Regions from separate parts of the Streptococcus sp. SCPM-O-B-15294 (M123) genome, predicted to be linked through region 1. Evidence: predicted binding sites of a transcription regulator. Region 1 holds the regulator's gene; the other holds the start of a gene.
What was found. Region 1 encodes NrdR, which represses ribonucleotide reductase genes. Its sites were predicted from a motif close to ACACNATATATNGTGT; they were not measured.
Positions count from the first base shown of each region.

Region 2: nrdH (glutaredoxin-like protein NrdH) is a predicted target of NrdR. The motif match lies at 2,556-2,571, and genes of this name have one in related genera.

Region 1 is NZ_JBYQGU010000010.1:30,672-46,012, reverse strand. It holds gene AC3E8G_RS07405 (hypothetical protein) at 305-751, opposite strand; gene der (ribosome biogenesis GTPase Der) at 758-2,068, opposite strand; gene AC3E8G_RS07395 (NADPH-dependent oxidoreductase) at 2,085-2,801, opposite strand; gene dnaI (primosomal protein DnaI) at 2,798-3,697, opposite strand; gene AC3E8G_RS07385 (replication initiation and membrane attachment family protein) at 3,698-4,870, opposite strand; gene nrdR (transcriptional regulator NrdR) at 4,871-5,344, opposite strand; gene AC3E8G_RS07375 (endonuclease/exonuclease/phosphatase family protein) at 5,458-6,273, opposite strand; gene AC3E8G_RS07370 (PTS transporter subunit IIBC) at 6,337-8,526, opposite strand; gene AC3E8G_RS07365 (response regulator transcription factor) at 8,804-9,493, opposite strand; gene gnd (NADP-dependent phosphogluconate dehydrogenase) at 9,503-10,927, opposite strand; gene AC3E8G_RS07355 (flotillin family protein) at 11,097-12,575, opposite strand; gene AC3E8G_RS07350 (DUF177 domain-containing protein) at 12,699-13,238, opposite strand; gene AC3E8G_RS07345 (helix-turn-helix domain-containing protein) at 13,445-14,305, shown strand; gene AC3E8G_RS07340 (hypothetical protein) at 14,570-14,746, shown strand; gene AC3E8G_RS07335 (MFS transporter) at 14,743-15,341, shown strand, end outside.
Region 2 is NZ_JBYQGU010000002.1:128,555-143,895, forward strand. It holds gene nrdE (class 1b ribonucleoside-diphosphate reductase subunit alpha) at 1-2,088, opposite strand, end outside; gene nrdH (glutaredoxin-like protein NrdH) at 2,221-2,439, opposite strand; gene AC3E8G_RS02260 (phosphocarrier protein HPr) at 2,871-3,134, shown strand; gene ptsP (phosphoenolpyruvate--protein phosphotransferase) at 3,137-4,870, shown strand; gene glgB (1,4-alpha-glucan branching protein GlgB) at 5,256-7,157, shown strand; gene AC3E8G_RS02275 (glucose-1-phosphate adenylyltransferase) at 7,275-8,417, shown strand; gene glgD (glucose-1-phosphate adenylyltransferase subunit GlgD) at 8,407-9,543, shown strand; gene glgA (glycogen synthase GlgA) at 9,543-10,970, shown strand; gene AC3E8G_RS02290 (ZmpA/ZmpB/ZmpC family metallo-endopeptidase) at 11,222-15,341, shown strand, end outside.

The DNA.
Region 1 (15,341 bases):
TATCACCTACTCCACTTTTCTTTTTCCATTCAAATTAAAGAAGAGTTATTCTTAGAAACTTCCCTTAGGTGAGTACGGACGTCATGGAACTTCTATGAAGTTCCATGACTTAGTTTTGGACCCAAGGTTCCAAAACTCCCGAGTGCTAGAAACAATCTTGTTTCTAGCACTTTTCTCACGGCGGAAAGTTTCAGATCTACTTGAATGACTCCAAAAATAAAAGTCATTATTTGAAAAATAGCTAGCTATTTTATGTTAATAATGGTTTGTTTACATTCTAAAAGGAACACCAAGTGTGTTCCTTTTATTTTATTCTCTTATAGCCTTCTTTTTTGAAATTTTTGATATGTTCTGAATAGTTGGCCAGTTCTCCAAACGTTTTTTTCTCATCGTTGGCTTTATTTAAGGCTTCAATATCTAAGTCTTGGTAGACGATCTTAGTATGAATCATCAGTCCACCCTCTTTCGTCCGACTCACATCTGTTGTATAGCCCGAAATTCCTTTTTTAGGTTCAACAATTTCTTTTTTAATATATTCAAACTCAGAGTCATCTTCAATATTTACATTAAAATTATCAGCCCAAAACTCTTCAGAGATCATTTGATTGGCTCTATGTCGAATCGTCACTCGAAGAAGAATGTCTTTATCTTTTTTCTCATAGGTTTCTTCTCTTTCAACGCTACAAGCTGTCAGTCCCAGAAATACTATAAATGTGACTACAAGCAGGAGTCCTTGTTTCAAGGTTTTCATAAACACCTACTTCCGTTTCCGAGCGATCAAATGGATTGGGGTCCCTTCAAAGACAAAGGCTTTCCGAATTTGATTTTCCAAGAAACGTAGGTAAGAGAAATGCATGAGCTCTTCTTCATTGACAAAGACCACAAAGGTTGGTGGCTTGGTAGCAACCTGAGTCGCATAGAAGATTTTTAGACGTTTTCCTTTATCTGTCGGGGTCGGATTAATGGCGATGGCATCCATAATAACATCGTTTAAGACAGCTGAAGGAATCCGTGTATTTTGGCTTTCACTGATCTGCTTGATCATATCTGGTAACTTGTGCAAGCGTTGTTTGGTCAAAGCAGAGACAAAGATAATAGGTGCATAAGATAAGTATTGGAATTGATCTCGAATATCATCTTCCCATTGCTTCATGGTGTGGTTATCCTTTTCAAGGGTATCCCACTTATTGACCACGATGATCATCCCTTTTCCAGCTTCATGGGCAAATCCGGCAATCCGCTTATCGTACTCGCGGATTCCTTCTTCTGCGTTCAAGACCATCAAGACCACATCCGAGCGATCGATAGCCCGCATAGCCCTCATCACAGAATATTTCTCTGTACTTTCATAGACCTTACCAGATTTCCGCATTCCGGCTGTATCAATCATGGTGTACTCTTGGCCTTCTGCATCGGTGAAATGGGTGTCAATCGCATCTCGCGTAGTTCCTGCTACAGGACTGGCAATGACGCGGTCTTCCCCAAGGATGGCATTGATCAGACTAGATTTTCCGACATTAGGGCGGCCAATCAAGCTGAACTTGATGACATCTGGATTTTCTGGCTCCCGATCCGTCGGAAGGTTTTCAACGATGGCATCCAAGACATCCCCTGTACCAATCCCGTGCACAGATGACACTGGCAAGGGTTCGCCCAGGCCAAGAGCGTAGAAATCATAGATGTCAGTTCGCATCTCTGGATTATCCACTTTATTGACCGCTAAAATGACTGGTTTGTGGGTCTTGTAGAGCATCCGAGCGACATACTCATCTGCATCTGTAATCCCTTCTTTTCCAGATACGACAAAGACAATGACGTCTGCTTCATCCATGGCAATCTCCGCTTGGTGCTTGATTTGCTCCATGAAAGGTGCGTCCACGTCATCAATCCCGCCAGTATCAATAATACTAAATTGGTGGTTGAGCCACTCAGCCGTTGCATAAATACGGTCCCGAGTAACCCCTTCGACATCCTCGACAATGGAAATCCGCTCACCGGCAATCCGGTTAAAGAGCGTTGACTTCCCGACATTTGGACGTCCTACAATGGCAACAGTAGGTAAAGCCATGGTGTCCTCTTTTCTCTTATTTTTCTAGTTGGTGTTTCTTTAATAATTCTGCCGTAGCAGCTGGTTCTTCCTGTCCAAATTGGGCAGCCAAGCGTTGGCTCCAAGTATCCGTTGCCCGTGCTCCAGCATAGGCAGTCTGTACTCGATCAAAGGCTTCAATCACTTCAGGAGTCTGCTCCTGGTAACTTTCTTCGAAGACAACAGCTTCCAAAGGAAGGCGGGGCTTCACAGGATGGTTCTGATTTGGCACTCCTAAAGCCATCCCAAAGACAGGATAGGTGTAGTCTGGTAAGTTAAATAGTTTGGCCACTTCAGCCGCTTCATACCGAACCAAGCCAATAATGACTCCTCCGTAGCCTAGACTTTCAGCAGCTAGCAAGGTATTCTGACCTGCCAAGGCCGCATCTACAGAAGTAATCAATAAATTATCTGGTCCTTCTGGATGGAATTGATCCGTATGCATTCGAACCCCTTTTTCAGCTCGGTTGAGATCTCCTACAAACAGTAAGAAAACAGAGCATTGACGAATTGCCTCCTGAGGGACGAATTGATAGAGCCCCTCTTTCTTTTCCTGGCTTCTCACTAAGATAATGGAATAAGACTGGAAGTTCTTCCAAGAGGAAGCCATCTGTCCTGCTGTTAGGATTGCTTGAAGGTCTTCCTCTTTGATGTCCTCCTCCTTAAAGCGACGGACAGAGGAATGAGATTTCATCAAATCAATAACAGGATTCATCGGCGATTTTCTCCTTCTAGGCGGACTTCTTTAGCAAGGAACTTGATTCGCTCCATGACACGTTTGGCTTGCCAAGTCTCATCTCCATTCCGAGATGTAGCAAAATGACGTTCCAAATCTTCAAAGTTGAAATTCGAAGTAAAGAAGGTTGGAAGAATCTCCTGCATCCGATGTTGCAAAATCACTTGCAAGACTTCATCCCGGACCCAAGGCGACATTTGCTCTGCCCCAATATCATCAAGAATCAAAATTTCAGCCTTCTTGACCTGATCCAACATCTCTTTAACCTGACCTGTATTAATGGCATTTTTGACATCGATGACAAAGCTTGGGAAATGTAGAATGGTGGAGGAAGCCTGACGTTTTTCAGACAAGTCATGAGCAAGAGCTGCCATCATATAGCTTTTCCCAACTCCAAAATCTCCATATAGAAAAATCCCTTTACGAGCTTGAGGATAGGAAGCAACAAAATTGGCCAACTCTTCAAAGGCTCCAAAACGCCCACGATCATCCAAGTCGACTTTCGCTAAGGAAGCTTCCTTCAAGGTGCTTGGTAAGTTGATCAGCTGCAAGCGTCTATTGATAGCGGCTTGTTTTTGTGCCTCGATTAATTCAGGTGTCTCCTCATAGGAAACATCCGCATAACCTTCATTCATGACTAAAACAGGCTTATACCCTCTTGCAATATAATCTGCATCCCCAAGGACAAAGCGATTGCGCTCACTGATGTATTGGTTAAATTTGGAAATGCTACGACGGATTTCTACATCCGATAAACCCTCCTTTTGAATAAAGCTTGCAATCTCAGGTTCGGCGAGAATTTGAGCTACCAATTCTTCATAATTGAACTGCTGTGATCGATTCATCTGGGACATGGTTTTCCCTACGCTCTCCATTTACTCCCCTCCTTGATTTAATTTCTCGAGCAAGGCTCGTTTTTGTTGTTCCAGATTAGCCTGTTCTTCTTGGCTAGTCTGATTGGTATAGTTAGGCTGACTCCACTTCGGAACATTGGTCTTTCCTGTCGCTGACCCACTCTTAGCTACTTTCTCTTTTGCTTTTTGTAAATGGGAGTCTTGGCGCTGGCGGATCTTCAGAACGGCCTCCTCAGCCGTCTTTATCCCCTCATAAGCAAAGTCATTTCCAACTTTTAAGGCATACTTTTCATTGAGATTGGCGGAAGCAACCTTGTTAAAGGTAAACAACAAGATCACATTTATAACTTCATCTAACAGGCCTAAACGGGCCAAGTCAGAAATTACTTGGCGTTCTGATTGGGTCACAACAGCCTTACGCGCTTTTTTTATTCCTGCTAAAAATTGACGACTGGTCTTATTTTTAGCTTCCCGGATAATGGCCCTTTCCTGCGGAGTGAACTCATCCTTACCTTTTTCTTGTGGCTCTTGGGTCAGTTTTTGTCTCATCCGTTTGGTCGAAATGACCAAATTAACCGCTGTCTCCTTGGCCAACAGATAGGTCTCGTACCAAGTCCAATTCTTCTCTTCGGTGATGGCATAAAGAACTAAGAGGTCCTCTTGTTCGTTCTCAAAACGAAGGCCATCCCGTACCATTAATTGTTTAAAGTGCTCTAAACTGAAGGAAGATACTTTCCTCTGAGGGGTCGAAACACCATCAATCCCAAAAATAGAGGCAAAGTTCACCTTCCGTTTCTCTCCCTCTGGTTTTTCAGGAAGCAAGTCACGAACTGCTGCTTCTCCTATTTTTTTCTCCAGCAACTTCTGATAAGCGATATTCGCGAAAAATTGATCTGCTTCTAGCGGAGCCAAAAATCGGAACTGAAGTCCTTCATCTGTCTCAAAAACCTCTAGTAAATTCATGGCAATCAAACGGTCTAGACTTTCGAGAAAATGAGCGAAACCTAGATCCAAATGATTTAAAACAACAGCAATCAGCCGTTTTTCTTTCCCCTGATCATAGAGACTCAGCAGAAAAGTATATAATTGACTTGCTTGAACACCTAATATTGGTCCATACAGATGCGTGAAAGAGGCTCCTGTAGGCGCTAAATAATTATTCTTCAAGAAAGAAAATGAAGTATTGGGCTTCATCTATTTTTCCTTTTTCTTCTTCGTTCCTTTGGTAATCTGCTTTAAGAGACTTTCCAATTCACCAACATCCTTGAAACTACGATAGACACTCGCAAATCGAACATAGGTAATTTCGTCCAATTCTGCTAACTCGTCCATGACAAGTGATCCGATATAGTCACTCTGGATCTCATTTTCACTCTGACTACGAATCTTTTGTTCGATTCGCCCCACAATTTCCTCAATTTCGTCACTCGACACGGGACGTTTCTGAGCAGATCGAATAATCCCATTAAATATTTTATCTCTAGAAAACTGTTCCCGGGTGCCATCTTTTTTCACCACAACAAGAGTCCGCTCTTCTACTCGTTCATAAGTGGTGAAGCGATGATGACATTCATCACATTCTCTTCTTCTACGAATCGTTTTTCCATCTTCTGCCTGGCGACTATCTACAACACTAGACTTATTTCCGCCACATTTTGGACACCGCATGGACACCCTCCTTATCGTTTCTTAATACTTTATTCTATCATATTTAGGGCTAAAGTGAAAGCAAGGGAAATAAAGAAAATCCCTAGCCTCCTGGAGGGATAGGGATTTGAATATTATGGTAAATACAAGTCAGCTGACAAACCATAATGGTCGCTGACGAGAGGCTGACTAGAACCATCAAACACAACTTCTAGCCGTTCGATAACCCATTCTTTTGAGGTGAAAATATAATCAATCCGCAAGGGTACTTGATTATCATCCCATCCATCAATTCCAGGACCTACTGTGTAGGTCCCCTTGGTCTGACGGGCCTCAATAAAGCTATCTTGAAGAGCTAGCGGACTCGCTAAAATGGCCTCATACCCCTCTTGACCAGCTGGATTATTAAAATCTCCGGCTAAGATCAAGGGTTTTTGCAATTGGCTAAAACGCTCTTCTAAACGTGCCCACTCTTGTTGGAAACCTTTATCCCACCAGGAAAGGTGGACACTGGCAACCGCAATTTCTTTCCCATCAACTTGGGTTTCTGCAATGGCAATCCGTCGTGTATGATAATCTGTTGGATCATTCACATCTGAAACCAAGAGTTCGCTTGCCTGGATTGGGGTACGTGATAGAACTGCTACACCTTCATGATAACGGTCATAGCCGATATGGTTGTAAGCCCAGGTCCAGTGATAGCTCAATCCTTCTTCTTCTAATTTTTCAACTAAACAACGAACATAGTGATCCTGATGGATCGGCTCCGCAGAAGGAGTTGGATGATACAAGTCATTAACTGTAACAACTGGACTTTCGATGGCCTGATTGATTTCTTGGAAACAAATCAGATCGTATTGCTTTTCAATAATGTCTGTTACTAAGTCCTCAAATTTTTGTTGGGGATTTTCTTCCATCCAACTATGAGTGTTTAAAGTTAAAAATTTCATGATCCTACTCTCCTAATAGAGAATTCCCTGTATCCGATGGATACAAGGAATGACTCTCATAGATTATAATTCAACCTTGGCAACCACTGCATCTGCTGGTAGTTGACCAGTTTGTGTAAGAGTGACAGATTTAATAGCTGCAGCATTTGTGAAGACTACAACTGTTGACGTTGCACGTCCAGCTTCACGAACAGCATCCAAATCTGCTTCCACCAATAAATCTCCCGCTGCAACTGTTTGGCCTTCTTCTACCTTCACTGTGAAAGGTTTTCCTTCCAAACTTACAGTATCAAGACCGATATGAACGAGAACTTCAAGACCAGATTCTGTTACCAAACCAAGGGCATGTTTGGTAGGGAAGACGCTTGTCACCTTACCAGCTACTGGTGAAACAATCTGACCATTTGCCGGTTCAACTGCAAATCCGTCACCCATCATTTTTTGTGAGAAGACTGGATCTTGAACTTTATCTAATTCAATGACTTGTCCTTCAGCAACTGAGTGAACTTCTTCTGTCACCCCTTTAAAGGCAACTTCCGCTTGTTGAGCCGCTGTCTGCTGACTTGGAAGAGTTTCAGGAATCACTTCACCTGAATCTAACAAATCTTGGATATCTGATTTCAAAACGTCAGCTTTTGGACCGTAAATCGCTTGGACCCCTTGTCCTTTCATGACAAGTCCCATAGCTCCTTCAGCTTTCCATTGTTCTTCTGTTCCAACTTTAGTTTCGTCCTTAACAGTCACACGAAGACGAGTCATACATGCATCCACATCAACGATGTTAGCACGTCCACCAAGAAGGTTAATGATGTTAACTGCTTGAGAAGCTACAGCTACTTTACCTGAACCTGAAGTTTCAGACTCATCTGATCCACCTTCAGCTTGTTCGTAGTTTCCGTTACGTCCAGGAGTTGCGTAGTTAAATTTCTGGATCATGAAGTTTGCAATGAAGTACATGATCACTGCAAAGAGAACAGTTACCCAGATAAAGTTAATGATATCCATACCAATACCGGCTTTAATGGTCATTGGTGTACGAGTCAAGAACTCAATAGATCCAAATGAATGGACACGGAGATTGACGACATCTGCCATCGCGAAGGCTGCACCTTGTACCACTGCATAAACGAGGTAAAGAGGCATAGCTACGAACATAAACATGTACTCGATTGGTTCTGTAACCCCTGTGAGGAAGGTTGCAAGAGCAGTCGCAATCATCATCCCTTTGTATTTGTGTTTCTTATCAGGGTCTACATTACGGTAAATGGCAAGGGCAACCCCCATCAAGATACCGAATGAACCGATCATTTGTCCCACTTTGAAACGAGCAGGTGTAAAGGTATCCAACAAGTGTTGGTATGTAGCAGGGTCAGAAACTTTTGTATTTCCTAAGTCTGTGATCCAAGCCAACCAAAGTGGATCTTGACCAAATACATTTTTACCTTGATCAATACCAGTTAAAATATGATAAGTACCACCCAATTGCGTATAGTTGATTGGAATGGTCAACATGTGGTGAAGACCGAATGGAAGCAAGAGACGTTCCAAAGTACCAAAGGCAAATGGTGCTAAGATTGGAGCAGTCTCTTTTGAGTTAGCAATCCAAATACCAAAGTTGTTAATTCCTGTTTGGACTACTGGCCATAAGAATGACAAGACAAGAGCCACAATTACAGAACGAAGGATAACGACAAAAGGAACAAACCGTTTCCCGTTAAAGAATGACAGGGCATCTGGTAACTTGCGGTAGTTGTAGTATTTATTAAAGGCTGTTGCCCCTACAAAACCGGCAATAATCCCAACGAAAACTCCCATATTCAAGGCAGGTGATTCTAAAACACTCGTAAAGTAATCAGCAACCTTGATAGATCCACCAAGAAGAGTATGAACTTGTGCTTTTGGATCTTTCAGCATATCTCCTGTTACACCGAACATCACACCAGTAATACGGTTGATCAGGATAAAGGATAGACCTGCCGCAAAGGCACCACCAGCACGTTCTTTTGCCCAGCTACCACCGATAGCCAATGCAAAGAGAATGTGAAGGTTAACGATAACTCCCCAACCGATTTGTTCAAGAACACCACCGGTAGTTACCAAGAAACCAAGTTCTGGGTTAATCATTGCAATCGTTTTACCAAGACTGATCATCAGACCCGCCGCCGGCATAACTGCAACGACCACCATCAACGCTTTACCGAATTTTTGCCAAAATTCAAAGCTAAATAGACTTTTGAATGATTGTTTATTCATCATTCGACCTCCTTATAAATTTGAAATGCCCGTAATATAAGAAAACGTTTGCATATCTCGCCTACTATTATACCACTTTTTTTCTATTTGTAAAGCCCTTACATCTACATTTTTAATTCACAAACTTTATACATAAAGGCCTTGAAAAGCCTATCTTTTAAGCAAACGTTTGCTTCTTTCACAATTTTTTTTAAAAAATTTTTTTAAAAATTTTCTTCTTTCTTCCTTTTTGATAAACAAAAAATCCCTTTGAGATTTCTCATCAAAGGGAATGTTCTTATTCTTGCATTTGGTAGCCGACACCTCGGACAGTTTTGATATAGCTCTTTTGTCCTGGGAGATCTATTTTTCCACGAAGATAGCGAATATAGACATCAACGATATTGGTTTCTGCTGTACTCTCATACTTCCAGACACGCTCCAGCAATTGCTCGCGACTGAGGACATTCTTACTCCCCATCAAAGTCGCTAACAAATCATACTCACGACGTGTCAGGTCAATCACTTCCTCTCCCCGATACACCATATGATTCTCGACATCAATCCGTAAATTCCGATAGGAAGTAGGAACTTTCATCTGATTACAATGTTGGTCAATAAAATCACGGCCTCTAAAAATAGCGATGATTTTCTCAACTAAATCACTAATCACAAATGGTTTGATGACATAAGACACTGCAAATCGCTGGATACTCTCCATATGCTCAGAAATTTTCTCACGACTATCTAAGACAATCAAGACTGCTGCAGGACGAATCTTACTCAGGCGTTGGGCAAAATCTTCCCCACTCATATCTTCTAGTTCGTAATTGAGAAGAATTAAATCATATTCTGTAGCCTGCAGGAGTTTCAAGGCCATTTCCCCTTGTTCTACCAAATCAACTACATAGCCTGCTTTTTGAAGTTCTAAATCAATAAAGCGCGCTAAATTCTTTTCATTTTCTACTAGTAATATCCGCTTTGTCATAACCTACAATTATTTTTCGTCGTACCAAGAATAGTGGAAGGTACCTTCTTTGTCTTTACGTTGATATGTGTGAGCACCAAAGTAGTCACGTTGCGCTTGGATCAAGTTTGCTGGAAGGTCAGCTGAACGGTAGCTATCGAAGTAAGTGATGGCTGCTGAGAAGGTTGGTACCGGTACACCAGCTTGAACCGCAAGAGCAACAATATCACGAACAGATTGTTGGTATTTAGCTGTTACATCCAAGAAGTACTCATCCAAAAGAAGGTTTGCAAGATCTGCATCACGGTTGTATGCATCTGTGATCTTTTGCAAGAAACGTGAACGGATGATACATCCATCGCGCCAGATAGAGGCGATGTCTGCAAATGGCAAGTTCCAGTTATTTTCTTTAGAAGCTACACGCAATTGTGCGAAACCTTGTGCATATGAGATGATTTTTGAGAAGTAAAGGGCTTGGCGGATCTTTTCGATCAACTCAGCCTTGTCTCCTTCAAATTTGAAAGCAGCTGGTTTTGGAAGCACCTTGCTAGCGTGTACACGTTCTTCTTTGTAAGTTGAGATGTAACGCGCAAATACTGACTCAGTGATGAGTGACAATGGCACACCAAGGTCAAGAGCAGATTGGCTAGTCCATTTACCAGTTCCCTTGTTTCCTGCAGCATCCAAGATATAATCAACGATTGGTCCATCTTGACCTTCATCGTCTTTGCGTCCAAGGATATCAGCAGTGATTTCGATCAAGTAGCTGTCCAATTCACCCTTGTTCCACTCAGTGAAGATTTCAGCCATGTCTTGAGCTGAAAGGCCAAGCAAGTGTTGCATCAAGTCATAGCTTTCTGCGATCAATTGCATATCGCCGTACTCGATACCGTTGTGGACCATTTTCACGTAGTGACCTGCTCCATCAGGACCGATATAAGTCACACATGGTTTTCCATCTTCTGGTGCTTTTGCAGAGATTTCTTCAAGAACATCAGCTACCAATTCATAAGCTTCTTTTTGTCCACCAGGCATGATAGAAGGACCTTCAAGGGCACCTTTTTCACCACCAGATACACCAGTACCGATGAAGTTGATCCCTGAGTTTGCCAACTCTTCGTTACGACGGATAGTATCTTTGTAGAACGTGTTTCCTCCGTCGATCAAGATATCGCCTTTATCCAAGTGTGGAAGAAGGGCTTGGATGGTCGCATCTGTACCAGGTCCTGCTTGAACCATGAGCATGATCCGACGTGGTTTTTCAATAGAGTTTACGAAGCTTTCGATATCATAGCTTGGCACGAAGTTCTTTTCAGGATGGCAAGCAACAACATCTTCTGTTTTTTCTTTACTACGGTTATAGATAGCAACTGTGTATCCACGAGATTCAATATTAAGGGCAAGGTTACGACCCATTACGGCCATACCAACAACACCAAAGTTTGCTTTTGTCATGTGACACTCCTCTTTATAGTTTGCCTTTATTCTACCATTTTTTGACATCAAATGAAAGTAGAAAATCATACCCTGCCCCTTCATGTAGAAAGATAGCTCCTATCTACTTTGAAGCAAAAAACAAAAAGTGCCTGAGTTACAGTCCTCAGACACTTTCTGATGAATGACATTAATCTTCTTTTGAAGCTAACTCTTCTGCTTCAATGACCGGTTGTTCTCCTTCTTTGAGTTTGTTGACCGTCATATTAACTCCAAGAGCTCCTGCTAGCAATTGACGAATATCAAATCCAGCTCCTTGAGAGACTTGGTCGATACTTTGCATAATATCGCCCACCATCTTAGAAGCATTGCCTTCCCCGTACATGGTGATCTTATCCACCTTGGTTAATGGTTCTGCGACAGCACGCGCAATTTCAGGCAACTTGTCAACGACCATTTCAGTAATGGCTGCTTCTTGCATTTTCTTCATTGCTTCGGCCTTTTGGTCCAAACCTTTGGCTTCCGCTTCCAGTTTCAAGCGAATGGCTTCGGCCTCGGCGCGACCTTTGGCTTCAATAGCTTCGGCCTCTTGCAATTGGGCGAATTTCTCAGCTTCGGCTTGGGCTTTCCGAGCTTCTGCTTCTTTTTGTGTTTCGAAGAGTTCTGCTTCCGCCTTGCGTTGGCGTTCGATCAATTCTGCTTCTGCAGCTTGTTGACGCGCATATTTTTCAGCTTCAGCTTGTTTGCGGATGTTGGCATCCAATTCTTGCTCACGAACCTTAACTTCGCGCTCTTTGACTTCCGCTTCTTTTTCCTGTTTCATGATATTGGCTTCGGCTGCCACGCGCTCTTGTTCACGACGTTGCACTTCTGCCTCAATCCCTTTAGCGGCATCTGCTTTTGCTTGGGCAATATCTGCTTCTTGCTTGAGGGCTGCTTGTTTGAGTTTTAATTCGTTTTGTTTTTGCGCAATTTCAAGATCGGCAGCGACGCGTTTGTCGTTGGCCAATTTATCTTGTTCTGCTTCGACTTCCTTGCGTTCGCGTTCCGCTTTGGCTTTGGCAATCAAGGCATCTTTCTTGATGGTTTCAACATTTTCAATCCCGAGGTTATCGATGACTCCCCCTTCATCAGAGAAGGATTGAACCGTAAAAGCGATGACTTCCAGACCCATTTTGGCCAAGTCTGGTGCTACGTTGTCCTGCACTTTTGAGGCAAACTCTTGACGGTCATTGACCATCTTACGGAGCTCCATCTGACCGATCACTTCCCGCAAGTTTCCTTCCAAGACATCTTGGACAGAATTAGAAATATCTGTCGTATTCCAGTTCAAGAAGTTTTCTGCAGCCCGGGCAATCATTTCATCGGTTGTACCAATTTTTAATTTAACAGCTGCATCGGCACGGACGTTAATGAAGTCCAGTGTTGGGACTGCTTCTGACGTCCGAACATCTGTCGAGAATTGCTCAATATCAAGATAAGAGCGTTGTTCGACAAAGGGAATCATAAAGCCAGCTTTCCCACGCAAGTGACGTTGTTTCCGAAGACCTGTAATGACCACGACTTCGTTGGGTTTAGCGTTCACATAACCTTTAACAAGCAAAATCAAAATAATAACTGCGACTATTAGGCCGGTAATCAACCAGCCTGGAATAAATAAAGTATCCATACTTTTTCTCCTTTTTAGAGGTCTACCCTCTGTTGTTTATTAATCCTAGTATATCAAAAGAAGGCCTTTCCTCAAAGAAAAGGCCTGTATTTATGTCTAAATTTATCAAATGTAATCTCTAGCTTATTCTTCGTCAAACAAGCCATTTAGACCAGCGAAAGGACTGTTTTCTTCTTTCTTGATCACTTGAGCAGCTTGGTATTCTTCTTCGGATAGGATTTTCCAATCATTGCCCTCGATAAAGCCTTGACCAGCCTCCTCTTCTGGAGTGAGAACCTTGAGAGGAATATTGAGCAGAATATTATCCGCTACACTCTCACTCAGGTCAATCTTCCCACCTTCGATTGGAAGGATCAAGTCTTCCTCAAGAGCTTCGATATCTGCCTCTGACTGTACATCCTCCGCAAATACCTCTGTTACAGGATAGCTCTCTTGAATCTCAACAGGCTCCATGCTTCGGCTAGAGGCCAAAACGATGGTGTAGGTCAACTGGTAATCCAAGACATAAAGACCTGTATCATAGGCTACTCCCCCTGTCGCTGTCACATTCTTCAAATCAAGAATTTCTGGATTACGCTTTTGCAGATCCTTTAACAAATCCAACTCTTGATTAAATGCTAGTCCTTCAGGATTTTTACGGATTTCTTGTGTAAATAAGTTCATTCTTTTGTCCTCAAATCTTCTAGATACTACTAGTATATCATGAAGCTGTCCCTTCAACCAAGATGTCTCCTCAAAAATTTGTTATAATCATGAAAAAAGATACAGAGACTAGGCAAATTGGTGTTGTACACAAGGGTCCCACCATCTCTTGGACAAAAGAGGTTCACTTGCTAGGGCATTGAGCAATGTTAGATAGAGGAGAATTCATGAAAGAAATCGGTGCAGTTTTTCGGCAAATACGTGAAAGTCGCCACATCTCTTTAGAGGAGGCTACGGGTGGCGAATTTTCGCGCTCCATGTTATCTCGATTTGAAAGAGGGGAAAATGACCTGACGACGCAACGGTTTTTTCAGGCCCTTCAACAAATCAAAACCAGCCTCAGTGAGTTCTCTCATCTAGCAGAGATTGATCAGCACTCTTTTATTCCCAAATTGTTGAAAGAGCACTATGAAAACATGAGTTTGGAACACGATCAAGCCTTGTACCAAAGCTACCAGCAAGCCTATCAGAAAGATCACAAAAAAGAAGACTTCTTAGCCAGCATTATTCTCAAGGCCAAAATACTTGGCAACTATCCTGAGGTAGAGTTGGCTGCTAGCCAAGAGGAACTAGATTTCCTCTATGACTACCTCTTCTCTGTCATGGTCTGGGGAAATTTTGAGTTAAGCCTATTTTCACTGACCTCTCCTCTTTTCTCTAGTCAGCTCTATCGACAATACACAGAGGAGTTGGTCCAACGGGAGGATTTCAAGCTTCTCCTAGATTCCTCTCGTCCTGCCATCAATTCTATTTTCCTTAATGGCTTTTTTCTCGCCATTAGTTCAAATGAATTTGAAGATGCATCTTATTTTGATCAGCTGATCAAGGACAACTTCTACGCTGAAAACGAAGCCTACCTTCGGACGGTTTATCTCTACGCCAAAGGAGAATTTCTCTATCGAAAGGGAGAAAAAGAAACTGGTCTTGAAAAGATGGAGCAGGCCATTCAGGTCCTATCCATTCTTGATTGCAAGGACAGCACCAACTACTACAAACAGAGCATGAAAGAACTCATCAAGGAATCCTGAAAAGAGAGTGGGACAGAAATCGGTAATTCGTTAGAATTCGATTTCGTCGTCCCATCTCCGCACAGTTGAGTAGGGCTGTAAAAGCTGATGAAATCAGCGTAGTAGAGTCCACTCAACCACTGCGTCTTGCTCGACAATCCAAAGACAATTGAGAGGCTAGGACTTTTGTCCCAGCCTCTTTTTGTTGAAAATATGCAACATTTTGTTTTTCTTGTTTTTGAGGTCTACAATAGGATCATCAATCAAAGAAAGAAGGCCCCTTCCATGATGATCAAACTAAAAAGATACTTCCTTCATTTGTTTCTCAAGCATACCAGCGTCTACCTAAAAGATCAGAAACTTCTTCTCTCTGATGATGAGAAATTACAAGTCTTAAAACAAATCTTTCGATCCATCAAACAAGCTCTACCCACTGATCACGTGAAGGAGGAAGGCTTATGAAACTCTTAGCTCGAAATAAAATTTTTGCCTTACTCAGTCTTTCTCGCTTTTTGAATACCCTTGGTGCCGCCATCTACAATCTGGTCTTCGTGGTCTTTGCTGCCAGCATGCCTCAGCCTAGTCTGGCGGTTGGCATTGCTAATCTCATTGTGTTTATTCCAAGCCTCTTTAGCATTTTTGTTGGTATGAAGGCTGATCATACGAAGAAAAAAGCTTACTGGTTGATCCGTATCGGTTATCTCCAAGCGATGCTCTTCATCCTTATTGCGCTCATGACCAAGATTCCAGGTTACCTAGCCTTTTCGATTGTTTGCTTCTTAAACATTGTTTCAGATTGTTTGAGCGATTATCGCGGAGGCTTGCAACTCCCCATCATGAAAAAGAACATCTCTAGCGAGGATTTGATGGAGGCCTACTCCTTCAATCAACTACTTAGTATGGTCTGCTCGATTTCTGGACAGGCCCTAGGGGTTTGGCTGTTAGCTATCAGCCATCAACATTTCGCCCTGGTCGCTTCGATCAATGCAGTGACTTTTCTCCTGTCTTCCACTTGTCTCCTGATGAGAAAAAAGCAGTTGACACATGACCCCGTCAT
Region 2 (15,341 bases), on a different contig from region 1:
GATAGACTTGATACCTTTGTTAAAGGCATAGTTGCGAAGGATAGACAAGTCACGAGTGGTTTGTTTGTTTTCAGATTTCCATTCGTAAAGGCCTTTTGGAATGTCACTGCGCATGAAGAGAGTGAGTGAAAGTCCTTGGTCTACATGCTCAGTTGCGGCAGCATAGACATCGATGACTTTGCGCATATCCATGTCGTAGGCAGAAGTGTAGTAAGGAATGGTATCTGTTGACAATCCAGCCGCAGGGTAGTAGATCTTCCCGATTTTCTTTTCTTGGCGTTCTTCAATCCGTTGTGTGATTGGGTGGATAGAAGCAGATACGTCATTGATGTAGCTGATAGATCCATTTGGTGCAACAGCCAAGCGGTTTTGGTGGTAAAGACCATCTGCTTTGACCTTATCACGAAGTTCAGCCCAGTCTTCTGCACTAGGAATAAAGATATCTTTAAAGAGTTCTTTGACGCGATCAGATTTTGGTACAAATTCTCCGGTTGTGTACTTATCAAAGTAGCTACCGTTGGCGTAGTCTGATTTTTCAAAGTTGTGGAAGGTAATACCCCGTTCACGCGCGATGTTGTTTGATTCTACGAGAGTCCAGTAGTTCATGAGCATGAAGTAGATGCTAGTGAACTCGACAGACTCAGGTGATCCATACTCGATCAATTGTTGGGCAAGGTAGCTATGTAGTCCCATAGCACCAAGACCAAAGGTATGCGCTTGGCTATTTCCGTGGTCGATAGTAGGAACAGCGACGATATGAGAACTATCGGTAACGAAGGTCAAGGCACGAACCATGGCACGAATGGAACGTCCAAAATCAGGTGAAGTCATCATGTTGACTACGTTGGTTGAACCAAGGTTACAGGAGACATCAGTCCCCATTTTAATGAATTCTTGGGCATCGTTGATCAAGCTTGGCTCTTGAACCTGGAGGATCTCTGAACACAAGTTACTCATGATGATCTTTCCATCGACTGGGTTTGCCCGGTTAGCAGTATCGATGTTGACTACATAAGGGTAACCAGATTCTTGTTGCAATTTAGAAATTTCAGTTTCCAAATCACGGGCCTTAATTTTTGTCTTGCGGATATTTGGATTAGCAACCAACTCATCGTATTTTTCAGTGATGTCGATGTAGTTGAATGGCACTCCATATTCACGCTCTACAGAGTAAGGGCTGAAGAGATACATTTCTTCATTCTTACGAGCCAACTCGTAGAACTTGTCTGGCACGACGACCCCAAGTGAAAGAGTCTTAACCCGAACTTTTTCATCGGCGTTTTCTTTCTTAGTAGAAAGGAAGGCAATGATGTCTGGGTGGAAGACGTTAAGGTACACAACCCCAGCCCCTTGGCGTTGTCCCAATTGGTTCGAGTAAGAGAAGCTATCTTCAAACAGTTTCATAACAGGTACGACCCCAGAAGCAGCTCCTTCATAGCCCTTGATCGGTGCTCCAGCTTCACGAAGGTTGCTGAGGGAGATTCCAACCCCACCACCGATACGTGAAAGTTGAAGAGCTGAGTTGATAGAGCGCCCGATCGCATTCATGTCATCGGTTACTTGGATCAAGAAACAGGAGACCAATTCTCCACGACGGGCACGTCCAGCATTCAAGAAAGAAGGAGTAGCTGGTTGGTAGCGTTGGTGGATGATTTCGTTTGCGATATCTTTGGCAATGTCTTCATTTCCATCCGCGAAATAGAGGGCATTGAAGAAGACGCGGTCTTCCATGCTTTCGAGATAGTATTCTCCATCATTTGTTTTCAGAGCGTACTGGTTATAGAATTTATAGGCAGCCATGAAGGACTTGAATTGGAAGTTTTGATCTTTGATAAATTGGGCCAATTCTTCCAAAAATTCAGGACGGTACTTCTGAATGAAGGCTGTTTCGATATAGTTGTGTTCAATAAGGTAGTTGATTTTATCCGTTATTGAATCAAAGGCCATGGTATTTGGCACAACATTTTCTTTGAAGAAAGCATCCAAGGCTTCTTTATCTTTATGAAGCATGATTTGACCGTTAACTGGACGGTTGATTTCATTATTAAGACGGAAGTAGGTTACGTCTTCAAGTGATTTTAATCCCATAATGTTCCTTTTTCTAATTCAAAAACAAAGGGGAGGCAAGCTCCCCTGTACAAGTAAAAGGGCCAGGGGAACACCGTAGTCGAGAACTACAGTAATCCATTCCCTAGACCAATCAGATCCTGTTTGATAATGTTAAGATAATTTCTTGAGCTTAGCTGGTTGGAAGCCAGAGAAGACTTCATCTGCTGTTTGGATAACTGGCGCAGCATTGAAACCAAGGTTCTTCACATGGTCCACAAACTCAGGTTGCTCATCTAGATTAATTTCACGGTATTCAACGTGATTGGTATCTAAAAAACGTTTGGTCATTTTACATTGAACGCAATTATTTTTTGAATAAATTGTCACCATAATGTGATCTAACTCCTCTAAATTCATAAATCTGTATCTAGTATAAACAAAAGGTTTTTTCTTGTCAAGAGTTTTAACTAAATATTGTGCACATAAATAAACTATTCCGAATGATACCACAACATGTAGTATTGTAAGAATTAGTGAAAATTAAGGAAAACGTGATAAAATATAGGTTTTTTAAGTCAAAGTAATTTAGTCGTTTTTCCTAAAATTCTATATACTGTGTCTATGAAACCAATTCTACTTATTTAAATAGAAGAAAGTAACAAAAGCAGATCAAAAGAAGAGAAAAATGAGTGCTTCTTGTAAGTATTTTCAGTAAGTGTGTGATAAAAATCTTGAAAAATAATGAAGAAGATGATATAATAGCAAATTGTAAGGGTTATCACAGATAACTCAAAAACTAATTTTAAAAGGAGAGTCAAACTATGGCTTCTAAAGATTTCCACATCGTGGCAGAAACAGGTATCCACGCACGTCCAGCAACTTTGTTGGTTCAAACTGCTAGCAAATTTGCTTCAGATATTACTCTTGAATACAAAGGTAAATCAGTTAACTTGAAATCAATCATGGGTGTTATGAGCCTTGGTGTTGGTCAAGGAGCTGACGTTGTAATCTCAGCTGAAGGTGCTGACGCTGATGATGCTCTTGCAGCAATCGCTGAAACAATGGAAAAAGAAGGATTGGCATAAACATGACAGAAATGCTTAAAGGAATTGCAGCATCTGATGGTGTTGCTGTTGCTAAGGCATATCTACTTGTTCAACCCGACTTGTCATTTGAAACAATCTCAGTTGAAGATACAAATGCAGAAGAAGCTCGTTTGGATGTAGCTCTAGAAGCTTCACAGAACGAGCTTTCTCTTATTCGGGAGAATGCAGTAGCGAGCCTTGGTGAGGAAGCGGCACAAGTATTTGATGCTCACATGATGGTTCTTTCTGACCCTGAAATGGTTGGTCAGATCAAGGAAACAATTCGCACGAAGAAGGTGAATGCTGAGGCTGGTTTAAAAGAAGTCACAGACATGTTTATCACCATCTTTGAAGGAATGGAAGATAACCCATACATGCAAGAACGTGCAGCAGATATTCGCGACGTGACCAAACGTGTTCTTGCAAACTTGCTTGGTAAGAAATTGCCAAACCCAGCAACTATCAATGAAGAAGCAATCGTGGTTGCGCATGACTTGACTCCATCCGATACTGCTCAATTGAACAAACAGTTCGTTAAAGCCTTTGTTACAAACATTGGTGGACGTACAAGTCACTCAGCGATCATGGCGCGTACACTTGAAATTGCAGCGGTTCTTGGTACAAACAACATTACCGATCTTGTAAAAGATGGTGATGTGTTGGCTGTATCTGGAATCACTGGTGAAGTAGTCATCAACCCAAGTGAAGAACAAATCGCTGAATTTAAAGCAGCTGGTGAAGCTTACGCTAAACAAAAAGCTGAATGGGCTCTTTTGAAAGATGCCAAAACTGTTACTGCAGATGGCAAACACTTCGAGTTGGCAGCTAACATCGGTACACCTAAAGACGTTGAAGGTGTGAACGAAAATGGTGCTGAAGCTGTTGGTCTCTACCGTACAGAATTCTTGTACATGGATTCTCAAGACTTCCCAACTGAAGATGATCAATACGAAGCATACAAAGCAGTTCTTGAAGGTATGAACGGTAAACCTGTTGTCGTTCGTACAATGGATATCGGTGGGGATAAAGAACTTCCTTACTTCGATCTTCCTAAAGAAATGAACCCATTCTTGGGTTACCGTGCTTTGCGTATCTCTATCTCTGAAACTGGTAACCAAATGTTCCGTACACAATTGCGTGCTTTGCTTCGTGCATCTGTTCACGGTAAATTGCGGATCATGTTCCCAATGGTTGCTTTGTTGACAGAGTTCCGTACTGCTAAAGGTATTCTGGAAGAAGAAAAAGCGAAATTGGTTGCTGAAGGTGTTGCCGTTGCTGACGACATCGAAGTAGGGATCATGATTGAAATCCCAGCTGCAGCGATGTTGGCTGACCAATTTGCCAAAGAAGTTGATTTCTTCTCAATTGGTACAAACGACTTAATCCAATACACAATGGCTGCTGACCGTATGAACGAACAAGTTTCATACCTTTACCAACCATATAACCCATCGATCCTTCGTTTGATTAACAATGTGATCAAAGCAGCTCACGCTGAAGGTAAATGGGCTGGTATGTGTGGTGAGATGGCTGGTGACCAAACTGCTGTTCCACTTCTTGTCGGAATGGGCTTGGATGAGTTCTCAATGTCAGCTACATCTGTCCTTCGTACACGTAGCTTGATGAAGAAACTTGACACAGCTAAAATGGAAGAATACGCTAATCGTGCGCTTACTGAATGTTCAACAATGGAAGAAGTGCTTGAACTTTCAAAAGAATATGTGAACGTAGACTAATTGATGCAAAAATCTGATAAAAGTTATCACCTTGGAAGAGGCGGTAGCTTTTTTATTTTACCCCTCTATTTGTATCTTTAAATGAAGTAGCTGAACAAAAATGGTGTAGGTGTCGCTATATCAAAACAAAAAATCTAAATTTTCTAAAAATTTTCGGAAATAGCTTTAATTACGATTATTTTTATAGTATAATGTTAGAAAGATAGTTTGAAAGGTGAACAATTCTGAATCTATTTTAGGAAATTTCAGGGAGATAATGGAAGTTTCAAATTATTTTCATAAATTTTCATCGTATTATTCAAGAAAAAATCTTGAATATTTCAACTATTTATAGTAGAATAATACTAATAGGAAGCGCTTACATAAAAGCGAGAGAGGTGAGTGAATGGATACGAAACAAGCATTGTATACATTTGGAACCGGGGAGAACTTTCATCTTCAACATTATCTAGGGGCTCATAAAGAGCAAGTAGATGGTGTAGAGGGGTATAGTTTCCGTGTATGGGCTCCAAATGCTCAGGCAGTACACTTGGTAGGTGATTTCACCCAATGGGAAGAAAATGAAATTCCTATGGTAAGAAACGAAGCTGGTGTTTGGGAAGTTTTTACAACTGCACCTCAAGTTGGCGATATCTATAAGTTCCATGTTATAAGACAAAATGGTCACCGCTTGATGAAGGTGGATCCTTTAGCAGTTCGCATGGAAAAACGTCCGGGGACTGGAGCGGTGATTACTGATATTCCAGAGCGGAAATGGAAAGATGGACTCTGGATGGCCAGACGGAGAAAGCTTGGCTTTAGATCTCGTCCAGTAAATATCTATGAAGTTCACGCAGGTTCTTGGAAACGCAATGAAGATGGAAGCCCTTATTCATTTGCTCAGTTGAAGGAAGACTTGATTCCTTACTTGGTAAAAATGAACTATACCCATGTGGAGTTCATGCCGGTGATGGCTCACCCGCTTGGGCTTAGTTGGGGCTACCAATTGATGGGTTACTTTGCCTTAGAGCATACCTATGGAACACCGGAAGAGTTTCAAGATTTCGTGGAAGCTTGTCACTTGAATAACATCGGGGTGATTGTGGACTGGGTGCCGGGACACTTTACCATCAATGATGATGCCCTGGCTTATTACGATGGAACACCTACTTTTGAATACCAAGACCATCATCGTGCCCACAACTATGGCTGGGGAGCTTTGAACTTCGACCTAGGGAAAAACCAGGTCCAATCCTTCCTCATCTCTAGCGTGAAGTTCTGGATTGAGTTTTATCATTTGGATGGAATTCGGGTCGATGCGGTCAGCAACATGCTTTACTTAGACTATGATAGTGGACCATGGACACCAAATATTGATGGTGGAAATCTCAACTATGAGGGGATCCATTTCCTTAAGCGGATGAATGCTGTGATTAAATCAGAACATCCGGATGTCATCATGGTAGCGGAGGAAAGTTCATCTGGCACCAAGATTACTGGTCCAGAAGAGTATGGTGGTTTAGGATTTGACTACAAGTGGAATATGGGTTGGATGAATGATATCCTTCGCTTCTACGAGGAAGATCCTATTTATCGGAAATTTGATTTTAACTTGGTGACCTTTAGCTTTATGTATGCTTTCTCTGAAAACTTCTTGTTGCCATTCTCTCACGATGAAGTGGTTCACGGGAAGAAGAGTCTCATGCATAAGATGTGGGGGGATCGCTACAACCAGTTCGCTGGCTTGCGAAACCTCTTGACCTATCAGATTTGTCACCCAGGTAAGAAATTGCTCTTCATGGGTTCAGAGTTCGGCCAATTCTTAGAATGGAAGTCTGAAGAACAGCTAGAATGGTCCAATCTGGATGATGAGATGAACCGCAAGATGCAAGAGTTTACTTCACAGCTCAATCAATTCTACAAAGACAACAAGATGCTCTGGGAAATTGATGATAGCTATGATGGTATTGAGATTATTGATGCAGATAACCGAGATCAAAGTGTCTTGACCTTTACTCGTAAGGATAAAAAAGGAAATCATCTGCTTTGTATCTTTAATATGGCACCAGTAGAGCGCAAGGACTTTACAGTCGGCGTCCCTGTTGCTGGGGTCTATGAAGAAATTTGGAATACAGAATTAGAGAAATGGGGAGGTGTCTGGAAAGAGCACAACCAGGAAGTGAAGACTCAAGAGGGACTATGGAAAGATTATCCACAAACCTTGACCTTCACCTTACCGGCTCTTGGAGCTAGTGTATGGAAAGTGAAACGAAAACTTCGTTCCAATGTGTCTAAAACAAAAAAATAGTTGTTGGTGATCTACTGATCGCAGTCTATGATCCCATTCCTAACTCTGTAGAAGAGGGTGTAGCGCCTCTCTTCGGAAGTGGGAAGAAGGTCTCGTCAATCCAAAAAGGAGTAATCAATGAAGAATGAAATGCTAGCTCTGATCCTTGCTGGTGGGCAAGGAACTCGCCTTGGAAAACTCACTCAAAGCATTGCCAAACCTGCAGTGCAGTTTGGGGGACGTTATCGTATTATTGACTTTGCCTTATCCAACTGTGCCAACTCAGGTATCCACAATGTTGGCGTGATTACTCAGTATCAACCACTTGCCTTAAACAATCATATCGGAAATGGTTCCAGTTGGGGTCTTGATGGCATTAATACTGGGGTTTCTATCCTTCAACCTTATTCTGCAAGTGAAGGAAATCGTTGGTTTGAAGGAACAAGTCATGCGATTTTCCAAAATATCGACTACATCGATAGCATCAATCCAGAGTACGTGTTGATTCTTTCTGGAGACCATATCTACAAGATGGACTACGACGAAATGCTTCAGTCTCACAAGGATCACAATGCCAGCCTCACAGTAGCTGTATTGGATGTACCTTTAAAAGAAGCTAGCCGTTTCGGAATTATGAATACGGATGCCAACAATCGAATTGTCGAATTCGAAGAAAAACCTGCAGAGCCAAAATCAACAAAAGCTTCTATGGGAATTTATATCTTTGACTGGTCTCGTCTTCGCAACATGCTAGTGGCTGCAGAGAAGAGTGACATCGATATGTCTGACTTTGGTAAAAACGTTATTCCAACTTACCTTGAATCTGGAGAAAGCGTCTATGCTTATGAATTCAAGGGCTATTGGAAAGACGTAGGGACTATTGAATCTCTCTGGGAAGCGAATATGGAATACATTGATCCAAACAATGCCTTGGATAGCCGTGATCGTCACTGGAAGATCTATTCTCGTAACTTGATTTCACCTCCAAACTCCTTTGGCAAACATGCCCATATTGAAGATTCCTTGGTGGTGGATGGGTGCTTGGTAGACGGAACAGTAAAACATTCTATTTTGTCTACGGAAGCACAAGTTCGTAAAGGTGCAGTCGTTGAAGATTCTGTCGTCATGAGTGGTGCCATTATCGGACAAGGTGCCGTGATTAAACGTGCTATTATCGGTGAAGGAGCAGTTGTTTCAGAAGGTGTTGTCATCGATGGAACGGAAGAAGTACAAGTCGTTGGATATAACGAAAAAGTGGGGGTAGCAACAGATGAAGATTGATAAGTATTCAGCCATTTTAGGAAACACAGTAGGCTTCCATGATATGTCGTCATTGACAGATCATCGTCCTGTTGCCAGTCTGCCATTTGATGGGAAATATCGCTTGATTGACTTCCCGCTTTCTAGCCTCGCTAATGCAGGGATTCGTAGTGTATTTGGTATCTTCCAGCAAGAAAATATCAGTTCCGTCTTTGACCATATTCGCTCTGGTCGTGAGTGGGGCTTGTCAACTCTCTTGAGTCACTACTATCTTGGTATCTACAACACTCCAGTGGAAAGTTCAAACGTTGGCAAAGAATACTACGAGCAACTCTTGACCTATTTGAAACGCTCTGGTTCGAACCAGACAGTCGCTCTGAACTGTGATATCTTAGTAAACATCGATTTGAACCAAGTCTTCCACTTGCACAATACCGTTGACAGACCAATCACAGTGGTCTACAAGAAAATGAATCAACGAGATATCTCGGAAGTAAATGCCATCTTAGATATTGATGAGACAGATCATGTGACTGGTCAAAAATTGTTTGAAGGTCAAGATCCAGAAGCTCTCTACAATATGTCAACAGATATCTTTATCGTGGATACTCCTTGGTTGATTGAAAAATTGGAGCAAGAGGTTCACAAAGAACATCCAGAAAAATTGCGTTATATCCTACGTGATTTAGCGGTTGAATATGGAGCATTCGCATTCGAATACACTGGCTATATTGCCAATATTCACTCTGTTGAATCCTACTACCGCGCTAATCTTGACATGTTGGAAACTCAGAAATTCATGTCACTCTTCTCCCCAAATCAAAAGATTTATACTAAGGTGAAAAACGAAGAGCCAACTTACTATGCGGCTGGTTCGCAAATCAAGAATTCGCAATTTGCCTCAGGAAGCATTGTCGAAGCTTTGGTACATGATTCTGTTATTTCTCGTCGTGTTCATCTCCATAAGGGGGCAGAAATTCGTAGCAGTCTCTTGTTCCCAGGTGTTGTTGTCCATGAGGGAGCAGTCGTAGAGCATGCGATTCTTGACAAGGGTGTCGTAGTTGAAACTGGCGTTACCATTCGTGGAACCAAAGAGGCACCTCTTGTGATTAAAAAAGGTGCTGTGATTACAGAGGATATTGGATAATGAAATTATTGTTTGTTGCAGCTGAAGGAGCTCCTTTCTCAAAAACAGGGGGCTTGGGAGATGTCATTGGAGCACTCCCTAAATCCTTGGCTAAAAAAGGCCATGATGTTCGTGTCGTCCTCCCCTACTACGACATGGTAGAGGCGAAATTTGGCGACCAAGTTGAAGATGTGCTACACTTCGAGACCAGAGTGGGATGGAGAAGTGAATACGTTGGTGTGAAACGCATCTATCGTGATGGTGTCACCTTCTATTTTATTGATAACCAGAAATATTTCTTTAGAGGACATGTCTACGGAGATTTTGATGATGGCGAGCGCTTTGCCTACTTCCAATTGGCAACGCTGGAGATGATGGAACGAGTCGACTTCATTCCAGATATTATCCATGTTCATGATTATCATACCGCCATGATTCCTTTCCTTCTTAAGGAAAAATACCGTTGGATTCAAGCTTACAATGGTATTAAGTCTGTCTTGACCATCCATAATCTAGAGTTCCAAGGGCAGTTTGACCCAGGAATGCTGTGGGATTTATTTGGAGTTGGATTTGAACGCTATGAAGATGGGACCCTTCGTTGGAAGGATTGCTTGAACTGGATGAAGGCCGGGATCCTCTATGCTGATCGTGTGACCACTGTTTCACCAAGTTACGGTTATGAAATCATGACGGCTGAATATGGTTGCGGACTCGATCAAATCTTGCGGATGGAATCTGGTAAATTAACGGGGATTGTGAATGGAATCGATACAGACCTCTACAATCCTGAGACAGATCCCCTCTTGACCTATCATTTCAGTAAAGATGATTTATCAGGGAAAGCAGCAAGTAAGCGGGCTCTTCAGGAACGTGTCGGACTTCCAGTACGTGATGATGTTCCCTTGTTTGGGATTGTCTCTCGTTTGACCCGCCAAAAAGGCTTTGACGTGGTGGTTGAAGAACTCCACAACCTTCTACAAAAGGATATCCAAATCGTTCTTTTGGGTACAGGAGATCCTGGCTTTGAGCAAGCCTTTGCTTGGTTTGGTCAAGCTTATCCAGATAAACTTTCTGCTAACATCATGTTTGACGTGCAGTTGGCGCAAGAAATCTATGCTGCTTCGGATGTTTTCTTGATGCCAAGCCGATTTGAACCATGTGGACTTTCTCAAATGATGGCTATGCGCTACGGTACCTTGCCATTGGTTCACGAGGTAGGGGGACTGCGTGATACAGTGCAAGCCTATAATGTCATCGATGGCAGTGGTACTGGATTTAGCTTTAACAACCTATCTGGTTATTGGTTAAACTGGGCTGTTGATCAAGCTTTGACAGTCTATACTCATGATAAAAATGCTTGGTACGGTCTTCAAAGAGAAGCTATGAGCCGTGATTTCTCTTGGGATACGGCTAGTCAACACTATGCGGATCTCTATCAGTCCTTGTAAAATAAATCTCTAAAAACGCCTATTTCTAGGCGTTTTTTTGCTGCGAAGAAAGGAAGAGGCACTACTTAAATATAAGAAGTAAAAAAAGGGAAGAAATCTGAGTAAGATAAGTTGCTAAAAGCTGAGAAAAAAGATAAGATAGGTAAAGGTAAAAAATCACAGGAAGCTGGTTTAGGGAAAGCCCTGACCTTCTCCAAAAATAAATGAGACTTCCTATGATTTACAAATATTACTATGTAGGAAGTTATAGGATGAAACAAAGAAGACAAGCTTTTGAAAAGATTACCAAGTATTCGATTCGGAAATTATCCGTCGGAGTGGGTCCGGTTGCTATTGGAGCCCTTCTTTTTGCAGGGAGTGTATTAGGAGCGCCTTCTGTACAAGCTGATCAATTCACGGCAGAAGCGACAGTTCATATGGGGTATGTCACGGAAAATGAGTTGACCCCTGAGGAACAAGCGCAGGTGATTCGTGCTATTCCTGAAGAATATCAAAATGAAGATACCTTTTATTTGGTCTATAAGAAGAAAACACCTAGTCAAGGGATACTGCCACAAACAGGGACGACCGAATTGGCGATTGCTGGCCTTAGTTTAGCGACTGCCTCTTTAGCAGTTCTTTTGCTGTCCAAAAAACACCGCAAAAAAGTAATGGGACTCCTATTAATTGGTTCCATGGGGCAAAGTCTGCTCTTATCTATTGATGCCGCAGCCTTGCAAAATATTGAATTAGCAAGCTACAATCAAACTCTTTCAATTGCAAGCAGTAAAGAACTAGCCAATGGTGTCATTCCGATTGAAGGCTATGACTATGTTGGCTACCTTCGTTGTCCAGTTGATCCAAGAGCTACGGGCCAAGAACCTCATGTAAGAGTGGAAGAGAAGCCAGTATCCCAACCTGCAACAGAAGGAAAGACTCTATCTCAGGTAACACCTGAAGAGGGTCCTGCATTCCCTATAGTGGACAAGCCAAATGTTGAAGTTTCAACAGAAATTATTCCGTTTGAAACGGTAGAACAAGCAGATCCTACTTTAGCAAAAGGTCAAACAGCAGTTTTAAGAGCTGGACAAAATGGTGAACAGACTGTTTTTACAGAAGTAAGTACGGTAAATGGTCAGGAAGTTCGCAAGGTAGTTGAAAGCAAGGTTACTAAAGAAGCAGTTTCACAAATTCTTGCTGTCGGGACAAAAGAAGATGCCCAACCAAGTCCACAACCTGTCCCAGTGGTCATAGCAAAGGGAACTCAGGAAGAAGGTCATGTGGGTGAAGCTCCTGTTCAACCGGAGAACCCAGCCTATACAGGCCTAGTAGAAGCTAAGGGAACACAGGAAGAAGGCCATGTGGGTGAAGCTCCTGTTCAACCGGAGAATCCAGCCTATACAGGTGTGGTGGAAGCAAAAGGGACACAAGAAGAAGGTCATGTAGGCGAAGCTCCTATTCAACCGGAGAACCCAACCTATCAAGTAACGGAAGGGACAGTGACGGAGACAGAAACGGTAATCCTTCCATATGAAACAGAGTATGTAACGGACGCCAATCGTTACACCGATGAAGAAAGCCTTCTTCAGAAAGGCGAGGCTGGTAGTCAGGAGATTCGTCGTGTTTATAAAACAGTCAATGGCGAGAAAGTTGGAGAACCCCTCAGCACGACAACTGAAACGGTAAAAGCTCCTGTGACAGAAAAAATTAGTCGTGGGACTAAGGCTATTGAAGGCCAAACAGAGGATGTTTCGTTTGAGGAAATTCCATTTAAGACGGTAACCGAACAAGATGCCACCTTGCTAAAAGGAACTGAAAGGGTTTCTCAAGCCGGTAAGAATGGGAAGAAGAAAATCACCAAGGTCTACAAGACCATCAAGGGAGTTAAAACTGCGGATGCCCCAACGGTTACGGAGGGAGTAGTTGAACAAGCTCAAGATCGGATCATTCAACAAGGGACCAAAGAACTTGAAAAGCCAACTTTAACCTTGACCCAGGTCGATAAGGAAGAATTGAAGCGCAGTGCCAAAGCTACTTATCGTTTGGATAAACCAGACGGTGTGAGCATCAAGTCTATCCAAGCTGTATTGAAGAAGGGTGATCAAGTGGTGAAAACTTTTGCCCTTTCTGAGACGGATTTAGCGGCTGCTTTATCAGACTTAGACTACTACAAGGATTACACGCTCGCAACGACCATGGTCTATGACCGTGGAAATGGGGATGAAAAAGAAGTTCTCAAGGAAGAACCGCTAAGACTTGACCTTAAAAAAGTTGAAGTCAAAAACATCAAGGAAACCAGTCTGATTAGCGTGGATGACCAAGGCCTTGAGACCGATCGTAGCCTCTTGTCAGAAACACCTTCAGATGTGAAACCTTATTACTTAAAGGTTACCACCCATGATAATAAGGTCACAAAACTGGCTGTTGATAAAATTGAAGAAGTGACGGTAGATGGCGCGACCCTCTACAAAGTAACAGCCAAAGCTCCAGATTTGGTCCAACGGACTGCAGACAACCAGTTCAATGAGGACTATGTCCACTATATTGCGAAACCAAAAGCTCATGAAGGTGATGTCTACTACAATTTCAACGAACTTGTAAAAGCCATGCAAGCCAATCCGACTGGTATCTTTAAGCTTGGTAGCAATATGAATGCGGCCAATGTGCCAGCAGCAGGGAAATCCTATGTGACTAATGCCTTCAAGGGGATTTTGGAAAGTACGGATGGAAATACATTTGCCATCCATAATATCACGCGACCACTGTTTGGGAACATCGAAGGTGGCTCGGTTAAGAATCTCTTGCTTGAAAATGTTGCGATTGACCTGCCTGGAGTTGATCGAGTAGCCCCAATCGCAGGTGTCATCAAAAACAATGCAACTGTTGAAAATGTTAAAGTAACAGGAAGTGTTGTTGGGAACAATGACGTAGCAGGGATCGTCAATAAAATTGATGGCAGTGGGAAGGTCAGCAATGTTGCCTTTATCGGTAAACTGCACGCTGCTGGTAACAAAGGTGGCTATCTAGCGGGTGTTGTTGGCGAGAACTGGAAAGGTGTTGTTGAAAAAGCTTACGTTGATGCTGAAATCACTGGGAACAAAGCCAAAGCGGCAGGTCTCGTTTATTCCTCTCAAAATGGTGGAAATAACCACACAGTAGGTAAAGAAGGGGTTCTCAGAAATTCAGTTGCTAAAGGTTCTATCGAACTAAAAGAAGCTGTTCAGTCTGGTGGATTGCTGGGTACCAACTGGGCCTTGGGTGCTATTGAAGACAACATCACCATGATGAAAATCAAAACTGGTGAGATGGTCTTTGGTCACTCAGATATCGACGCAGATGATTATTTCACTTATTCAAGAACCAAGCGCAATTACAGTGTGGAAGGCGTGAGTGAAGGGAAGAAAAGCTTTAACAACTCCCGTAAAATCCCTAGCATCTCGCTGGCAGAAGCTGAGCAGAAAATCGATGCAATGGGAATCACTGCTGATAAATTTACCAGCAGTAAACCGATTGAAGATACACTCAATCACCTTGTTAACAAAGACGATCAATACAAGGCCATCACTGGTTACGATGCGACTCGTGAGCTAGCTTACCGCAATATTGCTAAATTGCAACCTTTCTACAACAAAGAATGGATTGTCGACCAAGGGAATAAACTGGCTGCAACGAGTCCTCTCTTGACCAAGGAAGTTTTGTCTGTGACCGCTATGAAGGGCAATGATTTTGTCACGGAACTAGCTGATGCTGATCACATCCTGATCCACTACGCAGATAAGACCAAAGATATCTTCAGCATTTCACCGAAAGAGTCTAAGGTCAAACAAGTCAAAGAGTACAGTGTAGCGGAGCTCGGTGAAGTAGTCTACACGCCGAATATGGTGGACAAAGACCGTAGTGATCTCATTAGTGCCATTGTTGAAAAATTAAGTCCAGTCGAATTGCAATCGGATCCAATTTACACCCATCTTGGTCGAACAGGTCCTAACAAAGTCAATGCTATTAAGAACCTTTACCTCGAGGAGAGTTTCCAAGAAGTCAAGGACAATCTGACTCACTTTGTCAAACAACTGGTTGAAAACCAAGACCATCAATTGAACACGGATGAGGCTGCTAAACGGGCCCTTATCAAGAAAGTTGATGACAACAAGGCCGCTGTTCTTTTGGGTCTCTCTTACCTCAACCGCTATTATGGAGTGAAGTTTGATGATGTCAATCTTAAGCAGCTCATGTTGTTCAAGCCAGACTTCTATGGGAAGAATGTCGATGTTTTAGACCGCTTGATCGAAATTGGTTCAAAAGAAGACTACATCAAAGGGACTCGTACCCATGATGCTTTCCGAGAAGTAGTTGCTAAGCATACTCGCTCTGGAAATCTCAATGATTTCTTGC